Regions from separate parts of the Paenibacillus sp. FSL R7-0128 genome, predicted to be linked through region 2. Evidence: riboswitches for the same ligand, from Rfam matches in the RefSeq annotation. Region 2 holds a riboswitch; each other region holds the start of a gene.

Region 1 (8,010 bases), 3.9 Mb from region 2:
TGAGGATGATTCACATGAAAATTGCGATCGCGCACGATTATTTAATCCAGATGGGCGGGGCGGAACGGGTGGTGGAGGTGTTTCATCACATGTACCCGGAAGCTCCGATCTTCACAACGGTTTTTAACGGAAGCCGCCTGACCGATAACCTCAAAGATGCCGATATCCGGGCCTCCTGGCTGCAGAAGATTCCGGGAGTGAAGCGTAACTTCAAAGGGGTGCTCCCGCTCTACCCCATGGCTGTCCGCGATTTGGACTTCAGCGGGTATGATATCGTTCTTAGCTCCAGCAGTGCTTTTATGAAAAGCATTCAGGTGCCCGAGTCCACCTTCCATCTGTGCTACTGTCATACGCCGATGCGTTTCGCCTGGGACTATGACACATACATGGAGCGGCAATCGAATTCCGGGTTGTTCAAAAGACTGCTTAAGGTGTATATGCAGCGGCTCAAGAACTGGGATCAGCGCACCTCCAAAAATGTGAACCAGTTCGTCGCCAACTCCTCAGTCGTGAAGACGCGGATTCAGAATTATTACCACCGGGATTCCGATGTGATTTTCCCGCCCATCAATACGGCCCGCTTCTCCAGCTCTACGAGCATCGGCGATTATTATCTGATTGTCTCGCGGCTGGTCTCCTACAAGCGGATCGATCTGGCGGTGGAGGCGTTCAACCGTAACGGGCTCAAGCTGTATATTGTCGGGGACGGACCGGACAGGAAGCGTCTGGAAGGCATGGCCAAGGGGAATGTTTCGTTTCTGGGCCGGCTGGAGGATGAGGAAGTCACAGGGCTGATGTCCCAGTGCCGGGCGTTTGTTTTCCCGGGGGAAGAGGATTTCGGCATCACGCCGCTGGAGGCGAATGCTGCTGGAAGACCGGTCATCGCCTATCAGGCCGGGGGAGCGCTGGACACGATTATTCCATACGTTAACGGCGTGTTTTTCCAGCATCAGGAAGTTGATGATTTGCTTAAGGCCATTGATGAGGTGGAGTCCTATGCGTGGGATATCGACCAGATTATGGGCCATGCACGCAAATTCGATGAGCAGGCGTTTATGGTTCAGTTCAAGCAGTATGTGGAACAGGCCTACGTCAATTTCCTAAAAGGAGGATGAAAGTATGAAACTCGCAGTGATTGGTACCGGCTATGTAGGACTTGTATCAGGCGTATGCTTTACCCTAAATGGAAATCATGTCATCTGTGTGGATAAGGATGAACAGAAGATCGAGAAGCTGAACCGGATGGAATCCCCTATCTATGAGCCGGGCATTGAGGCCCTGATTGAAATGAATCTGCGCGAGGGGCGGCTGAGCTTCTCGTCCGATCTTCAGGAGTCGGTCCGCCGCTCCGATATCGTCATTCTTGCCGTGGGTACGCCTTCTCTGCCGGGCGGCGAAGCCGACCTGAGATATATCGAAGGGGCGGCTGCCGAGATTGCGCAGGCGATGGAAGGCTATAAGATCATTATGACCAAGTCGACCGTCCCTGTTGGAACCAATGAGCGCATCCGCCAGCTGATCTCCTCCCTCACGAATCATCCCTTCGATATCGTCTCTGCGCCTGAATTCCTCCGTGAAGGCTCTGCCATCCGCGACACGCTTCATCCCGACCGGATCGTAATCGGACTGGATAATCAGGCGCTTGAGCCGACCATGCGCGAGCTGCATAAGGGCTTCACAGAGAATGTATTCGTCACGGATATCCGCAGCGCCGAGATGATCAAATATGCCTCGAATGCTTTTCTGGCGACGAAGATCTCCTTCATTAATGAGATTGCCAACATTTGCGAAAAGGTAGGAGCGGATGTCACCGAAGTCGCAGGCGGCATGGGGATGGACCAGAGAATCGGTGCGACCTTCCTGCAGGCCGGTATCGGCTATGGCGGCTCCTGCTTCCCGAAGGATACCAATGCGCTGATCCAGATTGCCGGGAATGTGGATTATGAGTTCAAGCTGCTCAAATCCGTCGTTGAAGTCAATAAAGGCCAGCGCTTCATGATTATCTCCAAGCTCCATGAATCGCTCGGCAGCCTGCGCGGCGCGGTCATTGGCATCTGGGGGCTTGCCTTCAAGCCCAATACCGATGATGTCCGCGAGGCCCCGGCCCGTGAGATCGTCGAGGCGCTGGTCGCTGAGGGCGCCATCGTGAAGCTGTACGATCCCATCGCCGCCGAGAACTTCCGCAAGGAATACGATCACCCGCAGCTCCGCTGGTGCGGACTGGCCGAAGAGGCAGCCGAGGGCAGCGATGCTGTCTGCCTGCTGACCGACTGGAGCCAGTTCAAGGAGATCAACCTGCACCAGCTTGCCGGAACCATGCGCCGCCAGGTGCTGATCGACGGCCGCAATGTCTATACCAAAGAGCAGATCGAGGGCACCGGCCTCGAATATATCTCCGTCGGCCGCCCGCAGATGGGCGGGCTTAGCGGATTCTCCGCCAGCGTGGCTGGCGCGGTGTAGACCGGCAATCCACTTGAAGCGTTACGGCGATAAATCCCATTGAATGCGCCGAAAGTGGGCTGGATGGCGAAATGAGAGGGATAAATCCCATTAAATGCGCCGAAAGTGGGCTGATGGGCGACTGGAGAGGGATAAATCCCATTGAATGCGCCGAAAGTGGGCTGATGGGCGACTGGAGAGGGATAAATCCCATTAAAAGCGCCGAAAGCGGGCTGGACGGCGAAATGAGAGGGATAAATCCCATTAAATGCGCCGAAAGTGGGCTGGATGGCGAAATGAGAGGGATAAATCCCATTAAATGCGCCGAAAGTGGGCTGGCTGGCGAAATGAGAGGGATAAATCCCATTGAATGCGCCGAAAGTGGGCTGAGCGATGAAATGAAGGAGATAAATCCCTCTGATGGTGCTTAAAGTTGCCTAAATGGAGCAAATGAGGAGCAGAAGTGCCCCTGATTTCCCGGATGCGGGCCAAATGGAGCAAATGAGGAGCACAAGTGCCCCTGAATCCCAGGAATGTTGGCTAAACGAGCAAATGAGGAGCACAAATGCCCCTGAATCCCGGGAAAGTTGGCTAAATGAGCAAATGAGGAGCACAAGTGCCCCTGATTTCCCGGATGCGGGCCAAATGGAGCAAATGAGGAGCACTAGTGTCTAGTACTTAACTAACCAGCTTCTGCCGCCGCGAAGTTACGCGGTGAGCCCTTGGCACAAGAGTCTTGAATTCCGGTCTTGAATTCCGGTCTTGAATTCCATTGTCTTGGAACTCTTGTTCTCTCCAGCCGCTAGGTCAGCGGCGACGCCTTGGAACAAGCGGCACTTAAGAGTCTTTGAGCCTTTGAATTTTTCTCCGCCGCAACAGTAGGCGGCAACCAGAGATTCAACTGTCGTGCAGCCTAGCAGCCGTCAGTAAGGTTTTCAACTGCTGCCGCGCAAGTATAGCGGCGGCCCGGCTCCCCTTGCCGCTACCACAAGCGGCAATATCGGATCTTTAGCCGGGAGCTTCGCCAGCGGGCGAAGCGGATATAAAATCACAAGCCTGTTATGAAATGGAGCGGAGAGGAATTTTGGAGCTGTAGGAGCGTTAGCGTCCGCCTTTGTCTCCGGATGTTATCTGCTGCAAGCAATATAATCAACAACATCTGGAGACAACAGCGGCCGTAAGCCCAAAATTCCTTGCAGCGACCCTCATAACAGGCGGGATTTTAACTCACAGCTCCGCAACAAGAAATACCCAATAACAATACGATATGGAGGGTTCACTATGAAACTAGTACTTCTATCAGGCGGCTCCGGCAAGCGGCTCTGGCCGTTGTCCAATGATTCACGCTCCAAGCAATTTCTGAAGGTACTGGCAAGCCCGGCAGGTGAACCGGAATCAATGGTACAACGGGTATGGAGACAGCTGGAGGAGAACGGCATGGCCGGGTCCTCGTATCTGGCGACCGGGCGCAGCCAGGTGGAGATGATCCAGAGCCAGCTCGGCAGCGAGGTGCCGATCATCGTGGAGCCGGAGCGGCGGGATACCTTCCCGGCTATTGCGCTGACGGCGGCCTACCTGTATTCCATCGCGGGGGTGTCCCCAAGCGAGACCGTGGCGATTCTGCCGGTGGACCCATACGTGGAATCCTCCTTTTTCGAAACGGTGCTGCAGCTGGAGAACACCATGCTGGTGAGCGGGGCGAACCTGGCGCTGATGGGCGTAGTTCCCGAGCATGCTTCGGAGAAATACGGCTACATTATTCCAACGGGCGCAGATGCGGGAGCGAATGGTTACCTGCAAGTGAGCCACTTCCAGGAGAAGCCGGACCGCATCCAAGCTGAGGAGCTAATCAGGCGGGGAGCGCTCTGGAACTGCGGAGTGTTCGCCTTCCGTCTGGGTTACCTGCTGGATATACTGCAGCGCAAAGGGCTGCCGCTCAATTACGAGGAGCTGCAGAAGCAGTATAAGCTGCTGTCCTCGATTAGCTTCGATTACGAAGTGGTGGAGAAAGAAGAGAACATCGTCGTGCAGCCTTACGCCGGATTCTGGAAAGACCTGGGCACCTGGAATACGCTGACCGAGGAAATGACCAGTAACCATGTCGGCAAAGGCTTTATCACCGCTGACTCCGAAGGCACCTGCCTCATTAACGAGCTGGATATTCCAATCACGGTAATCGGGGCGAAGGATCTGATTATCGCCGCCAGCCCGGACGGCATTCTGGTGACACACAAGGCCGAGAGTCCGCGGATCAAGGAAGTGCTGAAGACTTTTGAACAAAGACCGATGTACGAGGAACGCCGCTGGGGCCACTACAAGGTGATCGATTATGTGAAATATGATGAGGGCAACGAGGTGCTGACCAAGCGGATTTTCATCAATGAGGGCAAAAATATCAGCTACCAGCTGCATCACAAACGCAGTGAAATCTGGACCTTCGTCAGCGGGGAAGCCAGCATTGTCATCAATGAGAAGATGCATAAGGTGAAGGCGGGAGATGTGGTGCGGATACCGGAAGGGACCAAGCATGCCATTCTTGCTCTTACCGATGTGGAGTTCATTGAGGTGCAGACAGGGTCTGAGCTGGTAGAGGAGGACAATATCCGTATTACTCTGGACTGGGAGGATATCGCTCTACATCAGTTCATTTCGTAGGTCTAACTTATCTATTTAACCAATTGTTACAATTTTTAATCAGGCATTTAGAACTATTTTTCAGACAAAATTTGTTTTTACTCTACATTAAATTTGCATATCGACGATACTTACGGTAAGAGGGATTGATCCTTCCAAAACGACAATGGCAAACCTAATCGAAAGATAGGGACGCAAAGCTATAGGGCCTTCGCAAGAGTGGCAGCCTGGCTACCGAAAGGAAGAGAATATTGTGAAAACTTACCGTAAGTCTCGTTTGCTCTGCGCTGTGCTGTCGCTGGCCGTGGTATTGTCTGCTGTACCCGTGGGACTGGGAATCGCCCCGTCCACTGTCAAGGCTGCTTCCTCTACAGGAGCGCCCGTGAACCCTAATGCCTCAGCCGAGGCGGTCAAGCTGCTGAACAGTCTCTATGAGATCTCCGGGAACGGAATCATTACAGGGCAGCATGACTATTTCGAAAGTCCGGATGAGCTGAGCAACAAGCTGAAGGGAACAAGCGGACAATACGCCGCACTGCATGGGTATGAGCTTGGAGCAATCGGTGGACAGAGCGAGAGCGGAGTAGCTGCACAACGCAAAAATATCGTCTGGAGTGCAACGAACTGGTCCAGAGCGGGCGGCATTGTCGCCATGACCTTCCACCAGAGTCTGCCGGGCACCAAGTACGAATGGTCCAATGTGCAGAAGCCAATTACTCAGGCGCAATTTAACAAATACGTAACCCCCGGCACGCCAGAGTATAATGCTCTAATCACTGATCTGGATAAAGTAGCTGTCTCTCTGAAAAGTCTGCGGGATGCTAAGGTTCCGATCCTCTGGAGACCGTACCATGAAATGAACGGCGGCTGGTTCTGGTGGGGCAAGAAAGACAACTTCACTGCACTATGGAATATTATGTATGACCGGTTCGTGAACGTTCATCAGTTAAATAATCTGATTTGGGTATGGAACCCGAATGCGCCGAATGCCAACTCTGATCCCTATGCACGGACCTATCCGGGCGCGGACAGAGTGGATGTGCTGGCAGCAGATATATATAATAACGACTACTCGAATAAATATCATGATGATCTGACCAGCCTGGCTGGCGGCAAACCGATCGGCATCGGCGAGAACGGCGAAATGCCGAACATCTCGAAGCTGAAGCTGACCCAGCAGAATTACGTGTTCATGATGAACTGGGGCAAGATGCTCTATGAGAATAACAGCACGGCTACGATCAAGAATTTCATGAATGACAGCTACACACTGACCCGTGACCAATATAAGGCCTGGTCTGCTCCGGCGGCGGCTCCTAAGCCAACGGCAACGCCTACCGCAACGCCGACTGCAACACCAACACCAACGCCGACTGCAACACCGACACCAACGCCGACTGCAACACCAACACCAACGCCGACTGTAACACCAACGCCGACTGCAACACCAACCGTTGCGCCGATTCCGAAGCCGGTCCCAACCTCCGGTGATACGGACAGTAAGCCTGCCCAGAATGGCTTGCTTGGAGAATACTTCAAGAACATGACGCTCTCGGGAACGCCGGTTATGGTGCGTAACGATGATGTCATCAGCTTCAATTGGCGCCAGGGTACTCCTAATGCTGCACTCGGCGTGGATTACTTCTCGATCCGCTGGACCGGCCAGATTAAGCCGGCTTACAGTGAGACCTATCAGTTCTATACTACATCGGATGACGGTATCCGCTTGTGGGTGAACGGCACAGCAGTCATCGACAGCTGGGTCAAGCAGAGCGGAACTGCCCGCACAGGAAGCATTGCCTTGACTGCCGGGCAACTGTACGATATCAAGGTAGAGTATTACGAGAATGCAGGCGATGCGAATGTCCATCTGATGTGGCAGAGCCCCAGCCAGGTGAAGGGAACCGTACCTGCAAGTGCGCTTTTCTCCAGAGCAGGCAACACATCCATACCTGCTCCGGCTGCAACAGCAGTACCGACAACGGTACCAGCAGCGACAGCAGCACCAGCACAGACAGCAACGCCGGCACCAGTAACGACACCAATGCCAACACCAGCACCAACACTGACGCCAGTAACGACACCAACGCCAACACCGGTGCCTACGCCGACAGCGGTTCCTGTTCCCGTTCCTTCTCCTACAGCAACATCGGCGGATCCGCCGGTAGAAGTTCCTGCTGCCAATGGACTGTACGCGGAATACTTCAATAACATGACACTTTCGGGCGAACCCGCTGTAGTGCGTACCGATGCTGTGCTTGATTTCAACTGGCGCCAAGGCTCACCGGATGCCGCTATCGGCATAGACTTCTTCTCTGTCCGCTGGAGCGGGAAGATGAAGCCGCTGTACACGGAGACTTATCAGATCTACACCACTTCCGATGACGGTATCCGCGTACGGGTGAACGGTGAGCTTGTGATTGACAGCTGGGTGAAGCAGAGCGGCACCGAACGCATGGGCAGCATCAGCCTGACCGCAGGCGAGCTGTATGATATTCAGGTAGAGTATTATGAGAATCAAGGGGATGCAAAAGCGCGGCTGATGTGGCAGAGTCCAAGCCAGGCCAAAGGAACCATTCCGGCAAGCGCGTTGTTCCTCCCGTCCGCTTCGTAAGCTCATAAGGTCCGCAGCTGTGTTCAACATTGGCGCTGTTACTGGTTAAGACGTTACAATTATAAATCCTGTAAGCCACTCTTAATGGCCCTGCTTACCAGCAGGGCTACTAAGCTATAGAAAGGCAGACAATCCGGCAGGCGTAACCTCCGGGGCCCTGCCGGAGAGTGTGGCTGAAGAAAGGAGATTACATTGAACACTTACCGTAAGTACAGGCTATATACAACTATTTTTCCTCTAATCCTTATCCTTTCATTGCTTCCATGGGGGGAAGGGCGCAGTCTGCCCGCAGCCGCCAAGGTTACGGCACCTGCCGCCCCCGC
Region 2 (8,010 bases):
GAGTGTTGATTGATTCGGAAGCGGCATCCACACAGATGGAATCATCGAATGGAATGAACTTCACATTGAACTCTCCTGCGGCAACACCGGTGCGTCCGAGCTTAGCCAGGCCTTCTGCCGGGAACAGAGAGTTGCCGTACACACAGGTGTCTGTCTGGTAGATAGAGTCAATGAAGCCGACCGAATGCTCATCGCGCTCCAGAATAACAGCGGCAGCGGCATCACCGAAGTTCGCGTAATATACCGGATCATTCTTGTCCGCATGCGGTGCCACGTAATCGGAGCCGATGACCAGGGCGCGGCGGATTCTCGGGTTCGCCATCATCTGGCGGCTGACCTGCTCAACCGAGGCGGTCATTCCGGCACAGTTGGCATTGCTGTCAATACAGATGGTATGCGAAGCTCCGTTAATCAGGCGGTGAATCATCAATGAGTTCGTAGGAAATATATATTCAGGGGTTTGGCTTGCATAAGCGATCAGGTCAATGTCAGGGCCGGTAAGACCGGTCTTCTCCAGAACATTACTTGCGGCTTCAAAAGCCATTGTCAGGGAATTCTCATCCGGGCTGTCGATGCTGTAGCGGTTTTCACGGCCCAGAGTAGCCAGCAGTCCACGGATATCAATACCTTTGTCATCAAAATGCTGAATGAAAAAGTCATTGCCGATTCTTTTGTCTGGATGGTAGATATCAATGTCCTTAATGCGAATCCCCGCCATAGTACAGACCTCCTAAAGTTTTGTTAGCTATACTTCTCACGAATCTGCTTCTTACAAAACTCTCTTCCAGCATTAGCAGCCGGTTTAATGAATGAACCTGTGCGTTTCAAGCGGCTGATTTAGGTTTAAATTGTATTTATTAAGCTTGTACGGTTGAAGTGATCTCCAGATTCTCAAGTCCTGCTTTGCGGCCCAGGCGTGCCAGCTGCATTTTGAGGATCGGGTTATTTTCCAGGGTAAGACTCACTTTCTGGAAGCCATCAGCCTTGAACATGATGAAGCAGCCTTCAAGCAGCGGTACAACATCAGGAGCGGTTACATTCAGCTTGCGGCAGTCGATCTCTAGTGCATATTCAGCAGGGCTGATCGGGTTAATAGTCTGCTGGTAAGCCTGTATAGATTTGAGCCCGTCCTCGTTAGAGAAGGTTCCCTCCAGCTCAATATTGATTACTTTCTTCGCAGTATCTGTCTTCAAAATAAATTGTCCCATGTTGATCTCTCCCTAAGTGTAATTTCCAATACCTCCAAAACGTTATTCCTGCGACTATATTCGACAAAACCGCAATTCGATTTGGGATATTTTGCCTTCATTATAACCAGATCATACTGAAACGTGCAATCAAAAGTCGAAATTTGTAGATTTATGAAGATTTTTCTTTGATTTCCTCCAGAGTATCCAGCAGCACATTAAAGGCCGAAATCACCCGGGGGGCACCGACGCAAGGGGTCAGATGCAGCAGCACGCCCTTGATCTGCTCGACGGTCATGCCAACGCGGAGCGCCATTACATAATGAACCCCCAGCTGTTCATATTGTCCCATCGTAATCAGCGACGAGATCACCGCGATCTCCTTCCAGTCAGAGCCAATCGTGGTCCGCTGAAAAATATCGCCATAGGCATTGCCCATGATATATTCGGCTAATTCCGGAAAATGCTCTTTGATCGGAGCCAGGGCCTTGGCCCCATAATCTCCTGAGAGATCAGTGAAATGATCGAGTCCGCTGTTCATGTTCTTGTTCACGATATGTCCTCCTGATAGTAGGTTAGAAAAGGTGTGCGGATACGGCTTCCTTACGTAAGATCCAGCGTGCGGTGGGCCGTAGGAGGCATTTCATCACGGTCAGTCAGCAGCTCAATTACAGCTGCCTTGTTAAGTGCCACAGTTTCTTGGATTGCGGCAGCGAACTCCTCCTGCGTCTCGCAGCGGAAGCCGGCTGCACCCAGCGATTCGGCGAATTTCACGGCATCCATCGGAACCTCGAAGATCGTACCGTCAATCCGGCCAGTCGTTTTCTCCATACCCTTAAGCGCCATATCCAGCTGCTTATTGTTCACCACAATGAAAATCACCGGAATGTCCTTGCAAACGGCTGTGTTTATTTCAGTTCCGAGCATCATAAAACAGCCGTCACCGGTAATGCAGAAGACAGTCTCTCCGGGAGAAGCCGTCTTGGCGCCGATCGCCATGCCAATTGAATTGCCCATGCAAGCAAAGTAGGCATCGAATATGAAGCTGCCGGGCCTGCGGACATTGAACCATTTCACAGCATTGAACCCGTGGCTGCCGTCATCTACAAACACGCTGCTGTTGTAAGGAATCAAGTCGCTCATCGTGCTCATTACCGAAGCCAGAGAGAGCCCCGCCAGCACGGGCAACTCGTCATTGTAAGCATTGGAGATTGTGATTTCATGCTTGGTGACCGTAGAGGGGTCCAGCTTCTGAAGATACAGTGCCAGGTTGTCCCTTAAGTCCCCGCCGACAGCGATGGTGGATGAGGACAGTATTTTGCCGACAAAGGTTGGATCTACATCGAACTGGATCAGCTGCGGCGGATGATTCTCCGGCTTCAGGTTGCAGATGGTCATGTCGCTCAGGCGGGAGCCCAGAACAATGAACAGGTCGCTGTTGTTCAGCAATTCATCGCCGTGCGAGGAGCCGCCAACGCCGACAGGACCGTGGTAGAGCGGGTGATCATGAGCTATTGCACCTTTGCCGCCTGGAGAGGTGACTACAGGAATGTTGAAGGTTTCGGCCAGCTGAACCAGTTCCTGATGGGCACCTGAGCGGTTGACGCCTTTACCGGCAATGATCAGCGGCCTAGCGGATTGATTAATCGCCGAGATGACCCGGTCATAGTTCTGATAACTGACTAGTCCCTCGCGTTCCGGCAGAACAATCCGGCATTCCGCGAGCCGCTCTGTCTGCACATCAAACGGAATGCAGAGATGGACCGGACCTTTTTGGTCACCGAGGGCGATGGATAGGGCATGGTTGAAAATCGTGCTGAAGTGATCGCCGCGTTCAACGAGCTTGCTGAAGAGGGTGGCCGGCCGGAACATATCCGCCAAATCAGCCAGGTAGGAAGTGGAATCCTGACATTGGGGAATGCCCAGCTCCTTGATGGACTGATGTCCGGTGATGAAGAGGACGGGAAGATTATTGGCCTTGGCATGCGCTGCTGCGGTGAGTAGATTCGTTCCGCCCGGACCGGAGGTGCCGAAGGCTACCCCGAGACTGCCGGTCTTCAGAGCATAACCGCCGGCGGCGAAGCCGGAGCTGGATTCGTGCCGGCCGGGGATGAACTCTATACCGTAGTCAACCATTTTCAAAGCGATGGGGCAAATAGACTTACCTATGATTCCAAAAGAATGAGTGACTCCCAGATTGTGTAATGCTTCCGCCATATAATCTGCAACTGTCTTCAGAACATCCACCCCGCAAGTTGTTATTTGTATACGTCAGCAATAGAAAACCTGTACTCACCATTGGAGCACAGGTCTGTTGCACGAATCACCATAATCAAACGCGAAACCTAAGGCGTTCACAGTTTTTCAGCAACCTGGCTGTCATGATCCCACTTCAGAAATGAGACTGTAGATCCATGGCTTTGCGTCATTCCCTTTCGGTGAATTTTGCCGGTATGCGGTTATAAATGAATTTGTGGAGAATTTTCCTTTACAATATATTCCTTGCTCCGCTTTTGTCAATAACCCCTGTGAGAAGAAACTCGGAATTTGACGAATATTCAGGAGTGGAAATGGCTAAATATTTGGATTTTCAAACTTTTGAAAATGGTTGTCCCTGGAAGACTAAAGTCTTAAAATGCAAATGGCCGTTTAGGTTGATTAATGTGGGAAGTGAGCACAAAGCCTCATTACATTCCTGATTTACTGCAAAACATTAAGAATTCACTAGATATACAGCATTACAAATTTCGGTGATAGGACTTAAGTAATAGTGATGTAAGATGTTAGCTTATAGACAAGCTATGACAATAGAACGACTATAGTAAAGAAGTGCAAAGCACGGTTTTTACCGTTATGCACAATTTCAACAATTTGTGAATATTACATAACAATCTTTGTTTTGCCCAAAAAAAGAGACACCTCCCGCAGAAAATTCCGCAGGCGTGTCTCTTTGTGCTGAGGTTAAAATTTGAAAATATGAATCGTTTTTTGCAGGTTGAAGACCGCGGAGGTCATCTTCTCTGTCTCCTCAGCTACGGATTGAAGAGCATGAATCTGTTCGTTCATCGCTGCGGATACCTCTTCCGTCCCTGCGGCGGTCTCCTGGGTGATGGCTGAGATATTCTCGATCGCCCCGGAGATCTTGAGCGCGCTCTCCAGCATAAGGTCACTCTCTGCAGAGAAGGAGGCAATCTGCTCGGTTATGTATTGGACACTATGCACAATTTGAGCAAAAATGTTGGCTGTCTCCGTAATCATCTCATTCTGCACCTGGACTACCTCTTCATTGATGGCGATGTTATCGATAGCCTGCTTGATATCCGCTTCGATGCTGCGTACCAGACCGAACACCTCTTTGGTTGAAGCGGTGGATTCCTCGGCCAGCTTGCGGACCTCCTGGGCAACAACGGCGAACCCGCGGCCATGCTCGCCTGCACGGGCGGCTTCAATAGAAGCATTGAGCGACAGCAGATTGGTCTGTTCAGCAATTTCGGTAATTGTCTTGGTAATCATCGTAATGCCACGTGCGTTATGCGATAGGGCTTCGATAGTATCCGCCACCTTCTGGGTAGCCTGGATGTTCTTGCGCATGCCTTCGGCTTGGGTATCCACCGATTGCCGTCCCTGTTCTACCAATTCCAGCGTATGTACAGACCTTTTATTCATTTCCTTGGTGGAATTCGTATAATTGGAGACTTTGATTTCGATATCCTTGATCGATTCGGTCATATCAGCGATATCCACCGAGATTTCGTTAGCACCGAGGGCCAGTTCATTGGAGGAGGAGGCCACCTGCGCCATGACAAACTTCAGGTTCTGATTCTTGTCTTCAATCCCGCGGCTGGCGTCCATAACCTGACGGGTAATCTGTGAGGCATCGGTGAGGATTTTTTTGAGCTTGTCAATCATGGTGTTGAAGGAGCGGCTGATGTCGCCCATGGAGCCATTCTCATCGGCACGGCTGGTGAAGTCGCCTTTGGCAATCGTGTGCGTCACATTGGAGATATCCTCAAATGAAGATGTAAGCGTTCTCTCAATGAAGCGCGCAAGCGGGTAAGTCAGCGCTGCCAGGACGGCGACAAGAATAATGCCGATGAGCAGCCTGTCCATGAGGATTAGCGTGATTAAGACAGGGACAGCGAATAAAGCGGCAACCAGGTAACATCCGGTGACAATTTTTTGTTTCAACGGCAGCTTGTTCATCCAGTCCATAATGTAAAGTCCCCCTATAAATAATAATGTGTATTGTAATATTATAGGGGATACTAGTGCATTTGGTCTATTATTAAAAATCGTATAATGCTGCCGCTTCACGCAGAGCCGCAGCAACCGTATCCGCAAGCTTAGGCGGTGCCGTCACCTTGATGCCCTGACCCAGGGACAGGATGATCCGGCACGCAGACTCCGGCGTGTTGAACTCGGCCTCGGCCCTGATCCAGCCCGGGGCCTCAGCAGGCTGCTGGTGCAACAGGGCGACGTATCGCTCCTTCTGCAGCTCCTTCATCGTTTGCTCTCTTACAAGAAGGCTGGAGGGGTACCTGGGCAAGGCAGACTTGAATGCGGCGGTGGAGGTCTCCCAGTACTCAGACAGGTGGAAATCCTCCGGCTGCTCAAAAGACTCATCTGTGACTTTGGCCTCAGTAATTCTGGAGACCCTGTAGGTCCGCAGCTCGCTGTCATGCCCTGCGACCAAGTACCAGACGCCGCGCTTGACTACCAGCCCCAGCGGTGCAACCAGCCGCTCGGCGGCGTCCTCGCCGCGCAGATAGGTGATGCTCACCTTGCGGTTCTCCCATAAGGCTCCCTGCAAAGCGGATAGGCAGGGATAGGTCTCCCCGGAGGGATGCCACCCGGCTCCGTCGATGTGAATCCGCTGGCTGAGGAAGCTGAAGGGGGTGACTGGCTGCCGGTTAGCGACGGCCTGCAGCTTGCGGGCGGCCGAGGAGAACTCCTCCTGAATGCCCAGAGCGTGCAGAATCGCCGGATCAGCGGGCACCAGCAGCGCGGCAATCTCCTTGGTGTTCATTCCGGTCAGGGAATTCCGGTAGCCTTCAGCCAGCTTCCAGCCGCCTTCCCGGCCGCGCTCCGCCAGCACGGGGATGCCGGAGAAGCTTAGTGCCTCCATATCCCGGAAGATTGTACGTTCGGATACCTCCAGCGTTTGCGCCAGCTCTTTGGAGCTGATTTTCCCGCGGCTCTGTAAGAGTTGAACGATAGTGATCAGGCGATCCGCTCTCATTCTGCAACCTCCCTTGAATGTATTATTTATATATGTCAATGGTTGTCATGTATAAGGTATATATTAGACAAGAATACGGATTAGCGCAAATGATCATCTAATCCGGGCATGATAGATGAAAGGGAGCGGATCAAATGACAAATCTGCAAGGGAAAGTGGCATTGGTAACAGGCGGGAGCAGGGGAGCGGGCAGAGGCATTGCACTGGAGCTGGCGAAGGCTGGTGCCTATGTATACATTACGGGCAGGAATGCCGGTATGCCGCAGGAGGGACAGGCAAGAACGCTTGAAGGGGTGCTGGCTGAGATCCGCCGCTCAGGCGGGGACGGAGCTGTGATCCGCTGTGATCATACCAATGACAGCGAGACAGAGGCTGTAATCCGGCAGATTAGCGCAGAGCAGGGCAGATTGGATATTCTTATTAACAATGTCTGGGGAGGCAACAATTTGCCGATTTGGAATAATCCTTTTTGGGAGCTGCCTACGGAGCATTGGGACAATATGTTCACTTCAGGTGTAAGGGCACAGCTGATGACCAATTATTATGCAATTCCGCTGATGCGCAGCGAAGGTGCGGGGAAAGGGAAATTAATCGTCCATACGACCTTCTGGGACGAGTATAAGTACACCGGTAACTTCTATTACGATCTGTCCAAAAATGCGCTGGTGCGTATGGCCTACGGGCTATCCCTTGAACTGGCTGTAGATGGCATCGCGGTCATACCACTCTCTCCGGGCTGGATGCGGACCGAAGTGGTTCTGGATGATTTCCATACCGACGAAGAGCACTGGCAGGAGGTGACGGAGCTGCAGACTACCGAATCGACAGCATATGTCGGCCGCGCGGTTGCAGCGCTTGCTGCTGATCCTGAAGTGATATCCATGACTGGTACTCCCCAGAAGGTAGGGGACCTGGCACGGAAATATGGCTTTACTGACACCGATGGCCGGCAGGTGCCGCCATTCGTGATTTCCGGCTAAAAATATAAAACACTCTGGAGAGTGGGCGGCTGATGCCGTTACTCCTCAGAGTGTTTTTGCTTACTATGCCGTTATAGGCAGGAATAATTTTCTAGAGCAGAATGATCTCCTCAGCGGTGTTGATCTCCGGCAGTCCGGCCAGCTTCACCAGGACCTCCTTCGGCACACCCTTATCAACGGTCAGTAGCATAATGGCAGCTCCGCCGATGATCGTACGGCCAACCTGCATGGATGCGATATTGACGCCGTTCTCGCCAAGCAGGGTGCCGACGAGTCCGATGATACCCGGCTTGTCATTATGCGAGATCACAACCTGATGGCCTTCCGGAGCAATATCGACCGGGAACTTGTTGACCTTAACAATCCGTTCGCCATAGCCCTGCAGCAGGGTACCGGCGACCAGACGCTCTTCATCATGCTCAGCCTTGAGTGTTACCGTGATGAGGTTGGTGAAGCCTTTGGTTTTGGAAGCCTTGGTCACCACTACATTCACATCACGGGTCTTCGCCAGATGCATCGAGTTGACGATGTTCACATCTCCGGCAAAGTGGCGGGTGAGCACACCTTTGACGACATAGCGGGTAAGCGGCTGGGTATCCACATC
Region 3 (8,010 bases), 4.5 Mb from region 2:
TTGGCTCTGCCGTTGGCGTTGGTGTCGGTTCTACCGTCGGTGTCGGTGTTGGCTCTACCGTCGGTGTTGGTGTCGGCTCTACCGTCGGTGTCGGTGTTGGCTCTACCGTCGGTGTTGGTGTTGGCTCTGCCGTTGGCGTTGGTGTTGGCTCTGCCGTTGGCGTTGGTGTCGGTTCTGCCGTTGGCGTTGGTGTCGGCTCTGCTGTCGGCGTTGGTGTTGGTTCTACCGTTGGTGTTGGTGTCGGTTCTGCCGTTGGCGTTGGTGTCGGTTCCGCTGTCGGCGTTGGTGTTGGCTCTGCCGTTGGTGTTGGTGTCGGCTCTGCCGTTGGCGTTGGTGTCGGTGTTGGTTCTACCGTCGGTGTTGGTGTTGGCTCTGCCGTTGGTGTTGGTGTCGGTTCTGCCGTTGGCGTTGGTGTCGGTACCGCCGTTGGCGTTGGTGTCGGCTCTGCCGTTGGTGTTGGTGTCGGCTCTGCCGTTGGTGTTGGTGTCGGCTCTGCCGTTGGCGTTGGTGTCGGTCCCGCTGTTGGCGTCGGTGTCGGTACTGCCGTTGGCGTTGGTGTCGGTTCTGCCGTTGGCGTTGGTGTTGGTTCTACCGTCGGTGTTGGTGTCGGTACTGCCGTTGGCGTTGGTGTCGGTACTGCTGTTGGTGTTGGTGTCGGTACTGCCGTTGGTGTTGGTGTCGGTACTGCCGTTGGCGTTGGTGTCGGTTCTGCCGTTGGCGTTGGTGTCGGTACTGCTGTTGGCGTTGGTGTCGGTACCGCTGTTGGCGTTGGTGTCGGAACTGCCGTTGGTGTTGGCGTCGGCACCGCTGTTGGTGTCGGTGTTGGCTTCACCGTTGGCGTTGGTGTCGGCTTCACGGTCGGCGTTGGTGTTGGCTTCACGGTCGGCGTCGGTGTTGGCTTCACCGTTGGCGTTGGTGTCGGCTTCACAGTCGGCGTTGGTGTCGGCTTCACAGTCGGCGTTGGTGTTGGCTTCACAGTCGGCGTTGGTGTCGGCTTCACGGTCGGCGTTGGTGTCGGCTTCACAGTCGGCGTTGGTGTCGGCTTCACGGTCGGTGTTGGTGTTGGCTTCACGGTCGGCGTTGGTGTTGGCTTCACGGTCGGCGTTGGTGTCGGCTTCACGGTCGGCGTTGGTGTTGGCTTCACGGTCGGCGTTGGTGTTGGCTTCACGGTCGGCGTTGGTGTCGGCTTCACGGTCGGCGTTGGTGTCGGCTTCACGGTCGGCGTTGGTGTCGGCTTCACGGTCGGCGTTGGTGTCGGCTTCACCGTTGGCGTTGGTGTCGGCTTCACGGTCGGCGTTGGTGTCGGTTTTACAGTCGGTGTTGGCTTTGGAGTTGGAGTGCACACAGGTGTAGGTGACGGTTTTATGGTCGGTGTTGGCTTCACTGTAGGTGTAGGCGTTACCGTCGGTGTTGGCTTCACTGTAGGTGTAGGCGTTACCGTCGGTGTTGGCTTCACTGTAGGTGTTGGCGTTACCGTTGGTGTTGGTTTCACAGTCGGTGTTGGCGTTACCGTTGGTGTTGGTTTCACTGTCGGCGTTGGTGTCGGTGATGGACTAGGTGTCGGCGTTGCGGTCGGCGTCGGACTCGGCGGCGGCCCCTCTCCCTCGTACAATCCCAGGTGCATCTCTACCCCGCCGCTAAAAGATTTTGCAATCAGGGTTCCGTACAGCTCTGCTCCGGCATAATGAACATCCGCTCTAGGTGCGAGGATCGTCCCGAAGAATGAGGTATAAGCGATATTCACCTCAGAAGCTTCGTAAAAGTTGAACAATACCTGACTGGCTCTGCCGTTATTCATTGAAAAGCTCGGCACATTGACTGTAGACCCGCTTATATTAATAATCAGCGTAGCGTTCTGTGCAATGTTGAATTCGATATAGTTGGTCTTCGCCAGTGTCGAGGCATCCAAATGAACTACATTGAAACGATCCGGTGCACTTATCTTGAGCTGTCCATAATGATTATCGCCAATCTCATTCGTGTCGGCCAAGGCCCCATACTCTGTGGATCGGGAGATCAGAGCTTGCTGCTCGGCTGCAAAATCAATCGGGCTGGCATTTTTCTTCCCGCCTTTGATGTTGACACCAGGCTCATTGGCTGTAAAGCTATCCCCAAATACCACATTTCCATAGATCTCTCCACTGCCTAAATGTACAAAATTCTTACCGGCCACAAGTACATCCGTCGGCGAAGCATCCCTGTATGCCCTGGCTACTCCGTATCCTCCGGAGAGGGTAATGTTCCCCGCCGCTGCCAGGCGGCCTTCAATCTGGTCATTGGCTTGTTTAAAATCCCCGAGGATAAAAGCATTAAAATTCCCTGCAACCCCCAAAACCGGTGTTGGCGTATACGGCACCCCTGAAGCTGCTCTAACATCCGTCCCCCACGTAAAGGCACTGGATAGGGTCAATAGGCCTGCCATAAGGATGGCAGCTGTTTTACGTACTCTTTTCTTCAATAGTCCACACCTCCTAGTTACTATTCTATGAATCTGTCACGCGACTATAACAACAAAAAGACCGCCACGAAGGGTTAGCTTCACGGCGGCCGGACGACCCTAGCCTCAACTTTAGAGACAGTAGATTCCTGACTTTGCGTCCCGTTCTTTCGATACGGTTTGCGTTTGTACATGATTTCGGTATGCAATTAAGATTTGCTTATGTAAGATCATTGTTGAGTCTATGACATTTGTTACTTTTGTACTAATTTCAGTTTATCCGCTCCCCCACCCTGTTGTCAATCCATTCCCAGTATATTTTTTGAAATTATTTTTGCGAAGATTCCTCATTTAACCCTTTTATCATAAGGCTTCAGGGGCGAATCTTTTTTTATATGCTGACGAAAAAAGTCGAGAAATCAGAGGATTGGCTGTAGCCGTTTATCTCTCTTACCTATAATAATATCAATTTATATTATTTAAATTTGATGCATTTGTCCTATTTTATCGCCTTCAGACCCCTCCTACTCATTGTCTGCTCCTGTTCAATGCAATTTTACCTATTTACAGGCACCTCAGCTCGAAAAAAAAGTGCCGCCCATAGGGACGACACCTGCTAATAGACTTCATATATTTTGAATAAAATGTCGCCTAGGCAGACCCGAACAGCTGAACCCAGCCAATCATCGATACCCAGAGCGGAACACTTAGAATGATCCCGAATACCAAACCACGGCGGAGGCTTCCTTCACGACTCATTGCCATTCTCCTTTGAGCTGATTTATTTTTCAATCTTTAATATTTCAATTTTAATATAAAATAATTCATCTTATTTTTTTGTGAAATATATCACATTATTTGAGTTAATTTATAAAACCCATTGATTATTTTTTGAAGGATGAGTTACAATGCGAATATACGTTCTCTTCGAGGGGTTGAGAAGGATGCAAAGAGCAGAGAGCCAGGACAACCTGCTGGTCAAATCTTATATTTTGCTGCCGCTTATTCTATCCGCCTTCGAGCGCGATGCTTCTGCTATAGCCTCTGAGCTGCGCACGCCTGCACCTTATCTGGAGGTAATCCAGTCGGCCGCTCATGCCGCTTCTGCCGATCTGCGGGAGGTCCGTGCCGGAATGCGCGCACGTGGTCTGAAGGTCTATGAGCAGCAGCGGCTGGAGACGGGTGTTGAAGCCAAATTTGTCTGCAGGGGCTATCACGAACGGATGCTGCTGCTGGATGATGTGATTGCCGCCCAGGCCACTCTGCATATGCGCAGATATCTGGGTATGGAGAAGATGGAGCAGCGCTAACAAAGAAGCCTGCCGCAAGCGGCAGACTTCTGCATTAAATGATCGCCCGGATGCGGCTACATTAACAACGTCCAATACCCCAATGTGCCGCATATCACCACCACAGCTACCGGGTACAGGATTCTCCGGCTTACCTGATCCCTGAACGCAAGAAACAAACAAAGCATACAAAGCCATGCAATTAGAAGGCTTCCCATCTATTATGCATACGCTCCTTCCCGGCATTTCTGCCCCTCTCCAGCGGTAGACCGCCTCAGAGCACAACTCTCCTTATATATAGGAAGATTTCCCGCCGAATATCCCAATTATACCAGCTGACAGCCAATCTGGAGCAATTTTTCTTCACATTGCCGTCAAGAAATTCACAATTCCTCTTCCAGCACAGGATATTCCCAGAAACCCAGACGTCCCTTAGCAGGTATGGGATGTACCAGCGGAACAACCTTCTCTAGCATCCAGGCATACCTTCCTTCGGCATAATTGCCGAATACATATTCATTTCCGCCCGGCCAGCCTTGCTGCGCAAGCTCCGGCGTCACCTCACAGCAATCCGCAATGCGGCTGACTGCAATGATCTTGCCGGTTGGCAGGTTGTCCGCAGTGTAACCGTAACGTGCCAGCAACGACTGATACGGCTCCGTCCGGCAGATCGCCTTATTCACCTGCATCCCGGCATGAATGGCTAACTCTCCCCGGTGGGCGGTCCGCCAGGTCCGGGTTTCGATTTGTTTTTCTCCCAGCGCAATTAACGTGGCCCACGGCTGGCGAATGGTTAGGCATTTCATAATGCAGCTTGCCTCCTCTGTTGAACACCTTTTTATTCAGAATGACTATGGCCTTCTATGGGAAACATTAATAGCTAAGAAGGGGGACTGACGAACTATGGGTAACGGATTAGATCAAGGGTACGGGGTATTAAAATGCAAATTATCTAATGAGAATACCATATATAAGCTAGGTGTCAAAAATAATCATGTCCAGGTACTGGTTGAGGTTGAAGGTGATATTAATAAAAAGTACAGGGTGGCTATCAATATCAGATCAAGCGCAAAAGCGGAACATTTACCGGAGGACACCGCAAATCAGGTGCTTTATTATGTGGGCGAAGATTTCAAAGCGGAAGAAACGGCCCGTTGGCTCACGCTTGAATCCGGCTTCACGAAGATCACCGGGCATAACCGGAGCCTTGCCCTTGATTATATCAGGGGAAACCTGGTGATTCCCAGTAAGATGGTAGCTCTGCCTAATACGAACCGGAATGAACCCGAAGACAGCGATCCCCGCAACAATCTTTATGATAAAATCACCTCTTATCTCAAGGAGGCACAGCAACAGGATGCAACCCTGTACGTATTCGGCGAGCCTTGGGGACCCGAAGAGGATAAGCCTGATAAGTACTTCGGCTTCTCCCCTGGGCAGGGCGTTCATAATATTCATATGAACCAAGGCAATGCGGGCGGGTACGCCAGTGAAAATGGCACATGGCAAGACGGCGGCGTCCTTATTCATTTCGAGAATGAACACAGATGGGTGGCTATCTTCCTGGCCTTCCAATCCCAATCCTGGTGTACCAACGACCAGGGAGATGCCACCAAGCCGGTTAGTGAATGTAATCATACCAATGCTTTGTCATGAGCCAGCACCATCGCATTAACCGCTGATACGATATCCTTGGCATCCAACTGTTCATCCAGCCTCAAATGAAGTTGTAAGGTAGAGACTGATGATTGGTTAGCAGAAACAATGAGCTCGACCTCATGAGATGAAAGCACCTTTGCTTGCAGGATTTGCAGCCAGGGGATAATATCCGGTAACGCTTTATCCTCCGAAGGACCAATTTCCATGCCATCCACCCCAATAGGTGAACGCCCGTCGAAATACTCAATCCTTAGCACAGGATAAGAGGGGAGACTGTTCCTCTTCGAGGTCCTAGCGGCTTCCAGCTGATGGCGGGAGGTTTGTTTACGACCGATAACTATTTTCCACAAAACGATACACAGGGAGGGGATGAAGAAGCAGAGCACCGCCAACCAACCACTGGAGGTCTTGATATAGACGGCAAAAAAGAGGGCTGCGGATAGAATCGCAAGCAACCAGATGTAGAGCTCCTGCCTCCATTTGGACTGGCGCTTCCCGGATACTGGAGGAATGGACTGTGCTGGTTGAATATCGGTAGCTTGCTCCGGTTGAGCTGCCGTTCGTTCCCTCCTAGGCAAATGCTCCCCATTCAGCATATAAAAGTTATCGGCTGCTCCCTGCCAGACCTTCTCCTGCGAGGGATGCGGCGACTGCCAGAGGGTAACGTATTCTTGAATGTCTTTTAGATACAGGGCAGGATCGCCCGTGAATGAGAAATATTGCGAAAGCTCCAGATGAATAACAGCAGAAGAATAACGCTGTACATGGGTCGATAAGGTTACCAGCCACTCATGTACAGGAGTGGAAAGCGCTGGGAAATGGGCCAGCGTGCCGGGTAAACTCAGGCGCAATTGCTCTGCAGCATCCGCCCATGGAATCTGCCATTGGAAGGCCTCTGAAAAATGTTCCCACTCAGGCAAATCCTCCACATCCGGTTGGTCCATATGGGGTTGAATCTTGCTCCAAGCTTGCATAAGCTGCCTGCTATAGCGCTGGAACTGGTCTTGGCTGACTAGACAAAACCATATTGGAGCGAGAAAATTATTCGTTTCGAAAGCTGTATTCTCATAATCAATCAAATCTGTATCGGCACTGGTAACACTCAGGAATGTCCGGTTTCCCATATAAGATCCTTGCCTCCTTGCCTCCTAGCATCCAACCATAAGCTCCCCACTTTACTTAACTAAAGGTTAGAAGAATGGTAGATGTTGATGCTTGCATAGAAAAAAGGCGCAGTTCCAAAAAACCGGAAACCCGCGCCACTATCGACTTTGTAAGAATGCTGGTGAAGGGAATTGAACCCCCGGCCTACGCATTACGAGTGCGTTGCTCTACCCCTGAGCTACACCAGCTTACAGACGTTTGCGTCTGCCAAGCAAAAAATATTATAACTCTTCCAGCGGAAAACGCAAGCCCTTTTTCCGCTGGTTGCTGTGTCCTCAGCCGTGCATCAGCCCCAGCCCGCGGAAATAATCCAGTGCGAGCTTAGCGCTTGCAAGGGAGGACTCCTCATAGGCCTCTTGCTCCACAATATAATAGAGAATTCCGCTCTGCTCCGCGATCTCGAAGACGCTCCGGAAATCAACCTCTCCCTTTCCGAGATCGGTCTCCTCATTGTCTGCTCCGAAGTCCTTCATGTGAACCAGCGGAACACGGCCGGCGTACCGTGACACATAATCAACGGGCCGGGCTCCCCCCCTGTATACCCATCCCAGATCAAACTCAGCCAGCATATGCTCGGCAGGAATCTGCTCCAGCCAGATATCGATGACCGCCTTGCCGTCAACCTCTTTGAATTCATAATCATGGTTGTGGTAGCCGTACTGCATCCCCGCCGCCCGGACCATCGCGGAAGCCTTCTCCAGGAATGGAATGATTCTCGTTACATCCTCTATGGAAGGGTTCGGCGGAAGCGGTGCCGACGGGGTGATCATATATTGCAGTCCGAGCTCTACACCGTATTCAATCTCTTTGGCTAATGCCTGTTCCATCTTATCCAGACTGCTGAAGTCCAGGCCTACATGCGCCGAAGGAGCCGCCAGGCCAAGTTCATCCAGCTTACGGCGCAGTTCCCCTGCAGATACACCGAAATAACCGGCGAATTCCACTGCCTGGTACCCCATCTCTGCCACCTTGGCCAGTGTGCCGAGGAAATCGCGTTCCGTCTGGTCACGCAGTGTATACATTTGAATTCCGATCTGCTGAGCTGCTTCTGCCATGAATAATCCGCTCCTTATTATCATTTCTGATTAGATACTGTATTCCCGCTACTCTCCCTGTAGCTTGCGCTCCACGGATTCCAGCTTGCTGCGACTGGTCGAGATCTTGTCGCGCCGGTCATCGATCTTGAGCGAGGTTGAGACTCTCTGCGCCCCGGCGGTGAACGGCGACTCGTGCAGCGCTTCTACCGCAGCCAGAATCCGCGCTACCGGCCCCTCAATAATCGTACCCATAGAAGTTAGCTCGTAGGTAATGCCCTCCACCGTCTCCAGCACGCGCTGCATCTCGGCCACATAGCTGCTGAGACTGGTGCTGCCTGTCCCAATCGGAATAACGGTCACTTCGCCAATTGCCATTGTGAACTGCCTCCTAATGATCTGATGTGCCTGCCTCTAACTTATCCTC

The links. A riboswitch is a leader RNA that binds a small molecule or an ion and turns the genes downstream of it on or off. The one in region 2 is predicted to bind cyclic di-GMP.
Region 1: it holds a riboswitch for cyclic di-GMP, as region 2 does, so the genes downstream of both, NST26_RS04370 (PA14 domain-containing protein) here and NST26_RS20925 (thiamine pyrophosphate-binding protein) in region 2, are expected to answer to the same signal.
Region 3: it holds a riboswitch for cyclic di-GMP, as region 2 does, so the genes downstream of both, NST26_RS01800 (choice-of-anchor A family protein) here and NST26_RS20925 (thiamine pyrophosphate-binding protein) in region 2, are expected to answer to the same signal.

Annotation. Positions count from the first base shown of each region.
Region 1 is NZ_JBBOCD010000001.1:1,053,318-1,061,327, forward strand. It holds gene NST26_RS04350 (glycosyltransferase) at 15-1,115, shown strand; gene NST26_RS04355 (UDP-glucose dehydrogenase family protein) at 1,120-2,460, shown strand; gene NST26_RS04360 (hypothetical protein) at 2,532-2,870, shown strand; gene NST26_RS04365 (sugar phosphate nucleotidyltransferase) at 3,721-5,094, shown strand; cyclic di-GMP riboswitch class I at 5,232-5,312, shown strand; gene NST26_RS04370 (PA14 domain-containing protein) at 5,327-7,687, shown strand; gene NST26_RS04375 (glycosyl hydrolase) at 7,880-8,010, shown strand, end outside.
Region 2 is NZ_JBBOCD010000001.1:4,942,497-4,950,506, reverse strand. It holds gene NST26_RS20940 (3-oxoacyl-[acyl-carrier-protein] synthase III C-terminal domain-containing protein) at 1-718, opposite strand, end outside; gene NST26_RS20935 (hypothetical protein) at 858-1,208, opposite strand; gene NST26_RS20930 (carboxymuconolactone decarboxylase family protein) at 1,360-1,740, opposite strand; gene NST26_RS20925 (thiamine pyrophosphate-binding protein) at 1,791-3,404, opposite strand; cyclic di-GMP riboswitch class I at 3,551-3,647, opposite strand; gene NST26_RS20920 (methyl-accepting chemotaxis protein) at 4,149-5,399, opposite strand; gene NST26_RS20915 (helix-turn-helix transcriptional regulator) at 5,473-6,426, opposite strand; gene NST26_RS20910 (SDR family NAD(P)-dependent oxidoreductase) at 6,561-7,406, shown strand; gene serA (phosphoglycerate dehydrogenase) at 7,498-8,010, opposite strand, start outside.
Region 3 is NZ_JBBOCD010000001.1:422,236-430,245, reverse strand. It holds gene NST26_RS01800 (choice-of-anchor A family protein) at 1-2,458, opposite strand, end outside; cyclic di-GMP riboswitch class I at 2,540-2,632, opposite strand; gene NST26_RS01795 (hypothetical protein) at 3,382-3,747, shown strand; gene NST26_RS01790 (ASCH domain-containing protein) at 4,110-4,532, opposite strand; gene NST26_RS01785 (YukJ family protein) at 4,630-5,382, shown strand; gene NST26_RS01780 (hypothetical protein) at 5,361-6,509, opposite strand; tRNA gene NST26_RS01775 (tRNA-Thr) at 6,666-6,737, opposite strand; gene NST26_RS01770 (sugar phosphate isomerase/epimerase family protein) at 6,825-7,604, opposite strand; gene NST26_RS01765 (MTH1187 family thiamine-binding protein) at 7,653-7,961, opposite strand.